2 regions of the Janthinobacterium sp. SUN033 genome follow, and region 2 is predicted to be linked to the other one. Evidence: riboswitches for the same ligand, from Rfam matches in the RefSeq annotation. Region 2 holds a riboswitch; the other holds the start of a gene.
What was found. A riboswitch is a leader RNA that binds a small molecule or an ion and turns the genes downstream of it on or off. The one in region 2 is predicted to bind thiamine pyrophosphate.
Positions count from the first base shown of each region.

Region 1: another riboswitch for thiamine pyrophosphate. It lies ahead of OX460_RS00040 (TonB-dependent siderophore receptor); the one in region 2 lies ahead of thiC (phosphomethylpyrimidine synthase ThiC).

Region 1 covers NZ_JAPQNV010000001.1:6,410-11,973, forward strand. Annotated here, with positions in the region: gene OX460_RS00040 (TonB-dependent siderophore receptor) at 1-1,813, opposite strand, end outside; TPP riboswitch at 1,901-1,998, opposite strand; gene OX460_RS00045 (iron-containing alcohol dehydrogenase) at 2,066-3,223, opposite strand; gene OX460_RS00050 (hypothetical protein) at 3,366-3,671, shown strand; gene OX460_RS00055 (Imm26 family immunity protein) at 3,797-4,276, shown strand; gene OX460_RS00060 (sensor histidine kinase) at 4,315-5,564, opposite strand, start outside.
Region 2 covers NZ_JAPQNV010000007.1:148,775-154,338, reverse strand. Annotated here, with positions in the region: gene OX460_RS26255 (response regulator) at 1-692, shown strand, start outside; gene OX460_RS26250 (hypothetical protein) at 731-985, shown strand; TPP riboswitch at 1,094-1,209, shown strand; gene thiC (phosphomethylpyrimidine synthase ThiC) at 1,289-3,202, shown strand; gene thiS (sulfur carrier protein ThiS) at 3,214-3,426, shown strand; gene OX460_RS26235 (thiazole synthase) at 3,452-4,246, shown strand; gene OX460_RS26230 (hydroxymethylpyrimidine/phosphomethylpyrimidine kinase) at 4,246-5,010, shown strand; gene thiE (thiamine phosphate synthase) at 5,021-5,564, shown strand, end outside.

The DNA of each region.
Region 1 (5,564 bases), on a different contig from region 2:
CGTCGAGGTCGGCATTGCCCGTGCCTGACTGCTGGCTGTTCAGGGCCGTCACGGACGCGCCCAGGCTCAGGCTGGACGATGCCTTGCCCTGGGCCGACAATTCCAGCCCCCGGTGCTGGGCCTGGCCTTCGCGCACGAAGTTATAGGCGGTGCTGTCGACGTACTGGTTGAATTCCAGGCCCTTGCGGATCTGGAACAGGCTGGCCGCCAGCATGAAGTCCGGCGTCACATCCATCTTCACGCCGACTTCGACCTGCTTCGAGCGGCTGGGCGACAATTCCACGTTCGCATTGAGCGCCTTGCGGTCGGCCGTGCCGCCATGTTCCATGCCTTGCGAATAGGCCGCATACACGGAGAGATTGTCGAGCGGGGTGTAGACGAGCGAGACGTTGGGCAGCAGGAAATCGTGCTTGGCGCGGATTTCCGTATCGGCCTTGAGTACATACTGGTAGCCGTCGACATTGATATGGCGCAAGCCGCCATGCAGCTTCCAGTTCGGCGCCAGGCTGACGATGTCCTGCACGAAGACGGAGTTTTCCGTGTCCTTGCGCACCAGGCGTACGGGGCCTTGCACGCCCGTCGACATGTCGACGATCTGCGGGCGGTAGATGTTGCTCACGCCGGCCCAGTCGTACACGTACAGGCCGGCGCGGTCCTTGCGGCGGAAGGTCGAGACGCCGGCCGTGAATTCATGGCGCAGGGAACCGGTGGCGAACTTGCCCTGGATCATGGCTTGCGCGCTCAGCGGTTTTTTCGTCTCGCCCAGGCTGCGGTAGTCATACACGTCGAAGTCGCCATTGCCGCAGAAGCCGGGGTACAGGTCTTGCGCGCTGCAGCCATACGGGAAGGCCGTGTAGTCGTCGCGCTTGAACGAGTGCTGGTTGGCCGACAGGGTGGCATGCCAGTCGTCATTGAACGCGTACTGGAAGCGCAGGCCGAGATTGCTGGTGACGGTTTCCACGGGGCGCGTCCACGGCTGCAGGTTGAGCATGGCGTCGGCGCTGATGCCGGTCGGCAAGGTTTTATTGTTCAGCAGCTGGAAGCCGGGCGCCGTGGCCTGCGCCTTGTCCTGGTAGTCGGCATCGATTTGCAGCAGGGCTTGCGGGGAAATCTGCCAGTCGAAGGCGCCGGAAATGAACTTGCGGTTGCCGTCCGCGCCCTTGATGTAGGAGCGCAGGCGCTCGGCCGCCACGTTGACGCGGTAGCCGAAGCGCGTGTCTTCCAGGCGGCCGCCCAGGTCGATGGCGCCGTACACGGTGCCGCGCTCGCGCGCTTCCACGGTGACCGTGCGCAGCGGGGCGGCGGTGGGGCGCTTGACGATGAAGTCGATCACGCCGCCCGGCGCGGCCACGCCTGCCTGCAAGCCGGCCAGGCCCTTCAGCACTTCGATGCGTTCCTTGTTTTCCAGCGGGATTTGCGTGTCGCCAGGAATGGCCACGCCATCCTTGCGATAGCTGGAATTGTTGTCGAGCTTGAAACCGCGGATGGAAAACTGTTCCGCATAGCCGACGGCGTTGTAGGCGTCGTTGATGCTGGTGTCGAGCTTGACGGCATCGCTGAGATTGCGGATCTGCAAGTCCTGCATGTCTTTTTGCGAAATGACGGTGACGGATGCCGGCGTCTGCAGCAGCGGCGCGTCACTGAAGCCGCCCACGGAGGCGCGCTTGGCGGCCGGCGCCTTGCTGGCCGTGACGACGACTTCGGCCATGCTTTGCGCCTGCGGGTCGGCTGCGTCGGAAGCCAGGGCGGGCGCGGCAAACGCGTGCAGGATGGCCAGGGTCAATACAGAAACAGATAAATTCGGTGTGGACATAGATTGCTCGTGGTTCAAGCCGTCTCTGTAAAAAGAGCACGGCAGGCTGCTTGTTCGGCTGGCGCCAACGCAGGAGCTATCAAAGGAGGGAGGTACTTTGCGCTTTCCTTCGCTGGCATTATCCAGATCAGGTACGAAGGGTATCTCTCACCCGGATGACTGCTCCAGGACCCCTAGCGAAATGACAGCTTAGCATGAACCACGGCCAGCTGTCCCACCCGGCTGACCGTTTTACAACAGTGTGGTGCGAATCTACAGACTGAGTTCCAGCACCTTGCGGCTGACGGCGGGCGTCACTTCGCGCTGTTCGCCCAGGGCCGTCATGCCGTGCGCTTCCAGGGCGGACACGACGGCGTCCACGCTGGCGTGGTTGAGGCCATAGTCGGCCAGGCGCGTCTTGACGCCCATGTGGCGGAAGAAGAATTCCGTGCGCGCGATGGCGGCCTCGATGCGGCCATCCTCGTCGCCGCCGTCCAGGCCCCACACGCGGGCCGCGTATTGCAGCAGCTTGGCGCGCTTGGCTTGTTTGCGCACGCGCAACATGCTGGGCAGGATGATGGCCAGGGTTTGCGCATGGTCGAGTTCGTACAAGGCCGTCAATTCGTGGCCGATGGCGTGCGTGGACCAGTCCTGCGGCACGCCCACGCCGATCAGGCCGTTCAAGGCCAGGGTGGCGCTCCACATCACGTTGGCGCGCACGTCGTAGTCGTCCGGGTGCGACAGGGCTTTCGGGCCTTCCTCGATCAGCGTCAATAAAATGCCTTCGGCGAAGCGGTCTTGCACGGACGCGTTCACAGGGTAGGTCAAATACTGTTCCATCACATGCGCGAACGCATCGACGACGCCATTGCCCACCTGGCGCAGCGGCAAGGTGAACGTCTTCGACGGGTCCAGCACGGAGAATTTAGGATAGACCTTGCGGCTCATGAACGAGCGCTTTTCCTGCGTGGCCTTGCGCGTGATCACGGCCGAGCCATTCATTTCGGAGCCCGTGGCCGGCAAGGTCAACACGGTGCCGAAGGGCAGGGCGGCTTCGACGATCTTGCCGCCTTTGGCCAGGATGTCCCACGCCACGCCTTCGTGCAGGGCGGCCGCGGCGATGAACTTGGTGCCATCGACCACGGAACCGCCGCCGACGGCCAGCAGGAAGTCGATGCGCTCGCTTTTCACCATGGCCACGGCCTGCATCAGGGTTTCATAGCTGGGATTGGGTTCGATGCCGGCAAATTCCAGCACCGTATGGCCGGCCAGCGCCGCCTTGACTTCATCGTAGACGCCGTTCTGCTTGATGCTGCCGCCGCCATACGTCATGAGCACTCTGGCCTGCGGCGGGATCAGCGCCGTGATGGCGGCGATCTGACCCTGGCCGAAAAGGATTTGCGTCGGATTGTAAAAGTCGAAATTGAACATGGGGCTCCTGCCGCTGAGGTTTAGGCTGTTGCTGAGCCATGATTATGGCCGAATGGGTGGAAACGTGCCGTGGACGCTTGAGCTTTTCGTCCGCGCGGTGGAGAATGCAGCCGATGTCACCACCACGCGAAAAGGAATGCGCATGACCACCGTCCCACTGGAAGAATCCGGCTTGCCGGCCACCGCGCTCGACATGCACCGCGCCATCGGCGCCACCATCGCCGCACTGCAGGCGCTGGACTTGAACAGCCAGCGTTTCGAGGCGTGCACGGACCCGGAACTGCGCCGCGTGCTCGCGCACGCGGGCGACACCAGCCGCAAGGAAGCGGCCATGCTGCTCGAATGGATGCGCCGCCGCGACGCGCGCCTGGACACGGCCATGAAGGAAGCGCTGTTCAAGGCGGGGCCGATTGTTGCCCAATATCACTATGACGAGAAAATATTGTAACTATTGGTTTGTTGCTGTGGCGTACCATGCGCCACTTTCGCATCGCTTCGCGTAGACTGTGCCCCTAATTAAATTTAACGTCGGATAGCAGCGGCTGTCCGGTGTATTTCAGGGGGCTTCAAGAAATGAGATCATTACCATACCGAGAAGGCAGCTGGTTTGCCGTGCCCTTGCCGGGCGGCGGCTATGCCGTCGGCGTGGTGGCGCGCAGGGCGCCTGCCGGGCGCATCATGCTGGCGTATATGTTCGGGCCGAAGCGCGACAGCTTGCCCACGCTGGAAGAGCTGGAAGGCTTGCGCCCGGAACAGGCCGTGCGCCGCCTGCGCACGGGCGACATGGCCCTGCTCAACGAGCGCTGGCCCCTGCTGGGCGACAGCCGCCACTGGGAGCGCGACGCCTGGCCCATGCCGGCCTTTATCCGCCGCAATGAATCCTTGCAGCGTGCCTGGCGCGCCAGCTATGCGGACGCCGACCCTGCCAAGCTGAACCGCGAGGAATCGATTCCCTTCGATACGCCGGGCATGGAAAGCGATTCCCTGTACGGTTATGGGGCGACGGAATTGTTGATGAATAAATTGCTGGCGCAGGAACAGGCGTCCGCCTGAACGGCAGGGAACGGCACAACTGTATCGTTCCCGTCCGTTTATGCCGCTGGCAAGCTGATCTGAAACGCGAGGCCGCCGCCTTCGCGGTTGCGCACTTGCAATTCGGCGCCGTGGCGCAGCAGCACGCGGTCGACGATGGCCAGGCCCAGCCCGGCGCCATTTGCCTGCCCGCGCGCCGTGTCGAGGCGGGTGAACGGCTTCATCAGCTGCTCGATCTTTTCCGCCGGCACGCCCGTGCCGTGGTCCTGCACCTCGATGATCACCTTTTTCGCGCCGTGGCTGGTGCGCACCTGGCAGGCGATGTCGATTTCCGTCACGTCGCTGTCCGGCGTCTTGCCATAGCGGCGCGCATTCTCGATCAGGTTGTTCAGCACGCGGCGCAGGTCCGTGGGGTTGCCCATCGCATGCGCGCCGTCGGCGATGCTGGCGTTGATCTTCACGTCCGGCAGGCGCATCGCTTCGCGCGTCATGTCGTTGAGCAAACCACTGAGGTCGACGTCGGTAAAGCTCGACGCCTCCGTCGGCCTGGCATAGTCGAGGAACTGGCCGATGATGGCGTCCATTTGCCCGATATCGGACTGGATGCCTTCGCGCGCCTCGTCCGACAGGTTCGCCATTTCCACTTCCAGCTGCATGCGCGCCAGCGGCGTGCGCAAGTCGTGCGAAATGCCGGCCAGGATCACGGCGCGGTCCGATTCCACCTGTTTCAAGTCGTCGACCATCTGGTTGAAGCTGCGGTTCGCCTCGATGATTTCGATCGGCCCCTTTTCCGGCAGCGGCGCCGGCTGCTTGCCCTTGGCGATGTCGCGCGCGGCCGCCGTCAAGCGCGACAGCGGCAGATTGATCAGGCTGGAAATGATGGCCGCGCCCAGCAGGGACAGCAGGGATACCAGGCTGGCCCAGCCCAGCCACTGGAAGCCCGTCAGGCCGCGCAGGCGCTCGCGGTCCAGCATCAGCCAGTACTCGTCGTCGTCGATCTTGAAGCTGACCCAGAAGCCGGCCACGCCGTTGACGCGCGCGGAAAAGCGCGTGTCCTTGCCCAGCTTGGCCTTCACCAGCGCCTCGATGTCGGGCATCAGGTAATTGTCGGGCGGCGGCTCGATGCGGTCATCCTCTTCCAGCGAGAAGATGCGGATGCCTTCATTGCTGACGAGGTCGAACAGCAGCTCGCGCCGCAGTTCGGGCGCCGAGTGCGTCAAGGCCGCATGCGTGATGGTGACGACGGAAATGATCTGGGCGGAAATCTGCTGCGCCTGCGGCTCGCGCTGGATGAAGGAGATCATGCTGA
Region 2 (5,564 bases):
CCACCATGGACCCGCAAGCCGTGCGCGCGCTGCACCAGCAGCACCGCTACGACCTGATCCTGCTCGACTTGCAGATGCCGGAAATGGATGGTTTTGAAGTCATGGAAGGCTTGCGCGACCTCGAGGCGGGCAGCTATCTGCCCGTGCTGGTGATCACGGCCCAGCCCGGCCACAAGCTGCGCGCGCTGCAGGCGGGCGCCAAGGATTTCGTCAGCAAGCCCTTCGACCTGGTGGAAGTCAAGACGCGCATCCACAACATGCTGGAAGTGCGCTTGCTGTACCAGAAGCTGGCCGAATACAACAAGTCGCTGGAACAGATGGTGGAAGTGCGCACGGCGGAGCTGCGCGAAAGCGAAGCGCGCTTCCAGCGTTTCACGGAACTGTCGTCCGACTGGTACTGGGAACAGGATGCGCAGGGCAACTTGACGCGCTTTTCCGGCCCCGTGGCTGAAATGCTGGGTATCGGCAGCGAGGAAGAGCCGCAGCGCTGGAACGCGGCCGAACGCGCCTTGCTCGACGCCAAGATTGCCGCAAGGGAACCGTTTCTCGACTTTATCTACAGCCGCGCCAACCTCGACGGCAGCACGCAATACCTGCAGGTCAGCGGCGAACCGATGTTCGACACGGGCAGCCGCTTCATCGGCTACCGCGGCATCGGCCTCGATGTCACGGAGCGCCATCGCAGTGCCTGATTTATACTGGGCGCCATCGATACAGACCAGGAAAAATCATGACCGACAAATCTCCCTCCTACTGGTTCCCCGCCAAGACCTATGGCTGGGGCTGGGGCTTGCCCATCACCTGGCAAGGCTGGCTGGTGTTCCTGGCCGCGCTGGCGCTGTTCGCCTGCGGCGCCTTCCTGTTCCCTCCGCAAACCATGCTGGTCGGCTACATCGTCTATGAAGTGGCCATCGTTGCCGTGCTCATTTTCATCTGCCAGCTGAAGGGCGAACCGACCAGCTGGCGCTGGGGCAAGAAGAAATAAGCGCGATGCAGTCTGTTGCAATGCAGCAGATGCGCAAAGACGACACCTGCAAGAAATCATCTGGCCACGCGGCGTGAACCGCGTATAATTGGCTCGCTGCCGCAAGGCGGCAAACGCTAGGGGTCCTGCCTTTCGCTGTGGAAACACGGTGCAAGCGCGGGTGAGAAATACCCTCCGAACCTGATCTGGATAATGCCAGCGAAGGGAAGCTTTAGGATGACTGCACCCCGCTTTTCCGCGTGCGCAATTCCGAACCTCCTTAGCTGGCTCCAGGCTTAAAAATAGTCTAGCCAAGGAGCCAAAATGAACGCCAACCCGAAATTCCTCTCCGCCACCGCCACGGTCGACGAAGCCGCCATCGCGCCGCTGCCCAATTCGCGCAAGATTTACGTGCAAGGCAGCCGCCCCGACATCCGCGTGCCCATGCGCGAGATCAGCCAGTCCGACACGGAAGCGTCGTTCGGCGGCGAAAAGAATCCGCCGATCTACGTCTACGACACGTCCGGCCCGTACACGGATCCGGACGTGAATATCGATATCCGCTCCGGCCTCGATACGCCGCGCCTGCCATGGATCATGGAGCGTGCCGACACGGAAGAATTGCCTGGCCCCACCTCCGACTACGGCATCGCCCGCCTGGCGGACCCGAAGCTCGCCGAGCTGCGTTTCAATTTGCACCGCAAGCCGCGCCGCGCCATCGCCGGCAAGAACGTGACGCAGATGCATTACGCGCGCCAAGGCATCATCACGCCGGAAATGGAATTCGTTGCCATCCGCGAAAACATGCGCCGCCAGGAGTATTTGCGCGAACTCAAGGCTTCCGGCCCCATGGGCGAGCGCCTGGCCGACCTGATGGGCCGCCAGCATCCGGGCCAGTCCTTCGGCGCCAGCATCCCGGTCGAAATCACGCCGGAATTCGTGCGCGAGGAAATCGCCCGCGGCCGCGCCATCATTCCCGCCAACATCAACCACCCGGAAGTGGAACCGATGATTATCGGCCGCAATTTCCTGGTGAAAATCAATGCGAATATCGGCAATTCCGCCGTGACGTCTTCCATCGGCGAGGAAGTGGAAAAGATGACCTGGGCCATCCGCTGGGGCGGCGACAATGTGATGGACCTGTCCACAGGTAAACATATCCACGAGACGCGCGAATGGATCGTGCGCAACAGTCCCGTGCCCATCGGCACCGTGCCCATCTACCAGGCGCTGGAAAAGGTCAACGGCAAGGCGGAAGATCTGACTTGGGAAATCTTCCGCGACACCCTGATCGAGCAGGCCGAGCAGGGCGTCGATTATTTCACCATCCACGCGGGCGTGCTGCTGCGCTATGTGCCGATGACAGCCAAGCGCCTGACGGGCATCGTTTCGCGCGGCGGCTCCATCATGGCGAAATGGTGTCTGGCGCACCACCAGGAATCGTTCCTCTACACGCATTTCGAAGAGATTTGCGAAATCATGAAGGCGTATGACGTGTCGTTCTCGCTGGGCGACGGCTTGCGCCCCGGTTCCATCTACGACGCCAACGACGAGGCGCAGCTGGGCGAATTGAAAACCCTGGGCGAGCTGACGCAAGTTGCCTGGAAGCACGACGTGCAAGTGATGATCGAAGGTCCGGGCCACGTGCCCATGCAATTGATCAAGGAAAACATGGATTTGCAGCTGGAACAGTGCGGCGAGGCGCCGTTCTACACCTTGGGGCCGCTGACGACGGATATCGCGCCCGGCTATGACCACATCACCTCGGGCATCGGCGCGGCCATGATCGGCTGGTATGGCACTGCCATGCTGTGCTACGTGACGCCGAAGGAACACCTGGGCCTGCCCAACAAGGCGGACGTCAAGGACGGCATCATCACGTACAAGATCGCCGCGCACGCGGCTGACCTGGCGAAAGGCCATCCGGGCGCGCAAATCCGCGACAACGCGCTGTCGAAAGCCCGCTTCGAATTCCGCTGGGACGACCAGTTCAACATCGGCCTGGACCCGGACAAGGCGCGCGAATTCCACGATGAAACCTTGCCCAAGGATTCGGCCAAGGTGGCGCATTTCTGCTCCATGTGCGGCCCGCATTTCTGCTCGATGAAGATCACGCAGGAAGTGCGCGAATACGCGGCCGGCATGGGCATCGCGGAAGACAAGGCGCTCCAGCAGGGGATGGAGGTGAAAGCCATCGAATTCATCAAGAACGGCGCCGAGCTGTACCGCAAGGTCTGAAGGAGGGCGTGATGACTGCATTGATCGACATCACGCTCAACGGCGCGCCGCACCAGGTGCCGCCGGGGCAAACCCTGGACCAATTGATCGCCGCGCTGTCGCTGGAAAACCAGGCGCTGGCGCTGGCCGTCAACCGCAGCGTCGTGCCGCGCAAGGCGTGGCAGGACCGGGTCCTGGAAATTCAAGACCAGGTGGAAATCGTACGCGCGATTGGCGGCGGTTAAGTTGAGAATAGACAAGGAAACGCACATGAATACCGCAACAAACAACGACCTGCTGACCATCGCAGGCAAACAGTATCGATCGCGCCTGCTGGTGGGCAGCGGCAAGTACAAGGATTTGCCGCAGACGCGCGAAGCGACGGACGCGGCCGAGGCGCAGATCATCACGGTGGCGATCCGCAGGGTGAATATCGGGCAAGATCCGAACGCGCCCAGCCTGCTCGATTTCGTGCCGCCCGACCAGTACACGATTTTGCCGAACACGGCCGGCTGCTACAACGCCAAGGATGCCGTGTACACCCTGCAACTGGCGCGTGAACTCCTGGGCGGGCGCAATCTGGTGAAACTGGAAGTACTGGGCGATGAAAAGACGCTGTTTCCGCACATGCCGGAAACCCTGGTCGCGGCCGAAGCGCTGGTCAAGGATGGCTTCGACGTGATGGTGTATTGCAGCGACGATCCGATCCAGGCGAAGATTCTGGAAGACATCGGCTGCGTGGCCGTCATGCCGCTGGCGTCACTGATCGGTTCGGGCATGGGCATCTTGAACCCGTGGAACTTGTCCTTGATCATCGACCAGGCGAAAGTGCCCGTACTCGTCGATGCGGGCGTGGGTACGGCGTCGGACGCGGCCATCGCCATGGAACTCGGTTGCGATGGCGTGCTGATGAATACGGCCATTGCCGGCGCGCGCGACCCCGTGCGCATGGCGCATGCGATGAAGCTGGCTGTGCGGGCCGGGCGCGAAGCGTTTTTGGCGGGGCGCATGCCGCGCAAGTTCGCCGCCTCGCCTTCGTCGCCGATGGCGGGCCGGCTGGCGTGATGGCGCTGCAACGTCGCACCGTGCTCGTGTTTGCCGGCGCCGACCCGTCGGGCGGCGCCGGCATCGCCGCCGATATTCTAGCGATTGCGGCGCAGGGCGCGCATGCCTTGCCCGTGATCACGGCGCTGACGGTGCAGGACAACGATCGCGTGTTTGCTGTCGAGCCTGTGGCGCCGGAATTGCTGCGCCGCCAGGCGCAGGCGTTGATCGCCAAGGTCGCCATCGATGCCGTGAAAATCGGCATTCCCGGCAGCGCGGCGAATGCGGCCGTCATTGCGCAACTGATCGCCCAATTGCGGCTGGCCCGGCCGAACTTGCCCGTCGTGCTCGATCCCGTGCTGGCCAGCGGCCATGGCGACGTGCTCAGCCGGGACGACGCCGTGCTGGCGCTGGCGCCCTTGCTGCCGGTGACGACCGTCATCGTACCGAACGGGCCGGAAGCGCTGGCCCTCGGTGGCGCAGAAAACCTGCGCGCGCAAGGCTGTGGACACGTGCTGGTGACGGGCGGCCACGGCGACGGCGAGGAGATCGTCAACCGCTGGCTGGACGGTGACGGGGGCGCGCGCGAGTGGCGCTGGCCGCGTCTGCCCGGCGAATTCCACGGCAGCGGCTGCACGTTGGCGTCCGCCATCGCGGCCCGCCTGGCGCTGGGCCAGGCATTGCCCGAAGCGCTTGATGGCGCGCAAAGCTATTGCCATGCGGCCTTGGCCGGCGCGTATGCGATTGCGCCAGGTCAACTCATGCCGCAACGATTCATTGAATAAGGAAAACATCATGCGTGGACTGTATCTGGTCACCCCGAACTGGGATGACACCGACCGCCTGCTCGATATCACGGAGCAGGCTTTGCATGGCGGCGTGGCGCTGCTGCAATACCGCCACAAGAGCGCCGACGCGGAGCAGCGGCGCGAACAGGCGGGCGCCTTGCTGGCCCTGGCCCGCAAGTATGGCGTGCCTTTCATCGTCAACGATTTTCTCGAGCTGTGCGAAGAGCTGGACGCGGACGGCGTGCACGTGGGCGGCACGGACGCGTCCATGGCGCAGGTGCGCGCGCGCCTGGGCAAGGACAAGATCGTCGGCGCCTCCTGCTATGGCGACATGGCCCTGGCGCGCACGGCAGCAGAGGGCGGCGCCAGCTACGTGGCCTTCGGCGGCTTTTATCCGTCGCTGGTGAAAAAGTATCCGGTGACGACGCCCCTGGATATCGTGCTGCAGGCGAAACGCGAAATCGCCTTGCCCTGCGTGGTGATCGGCGGCATGACGCCGGAGAACGCGGCGCCGCTGGTGGCGCGCGGGGCCGATATGGTGGCGGCGATCA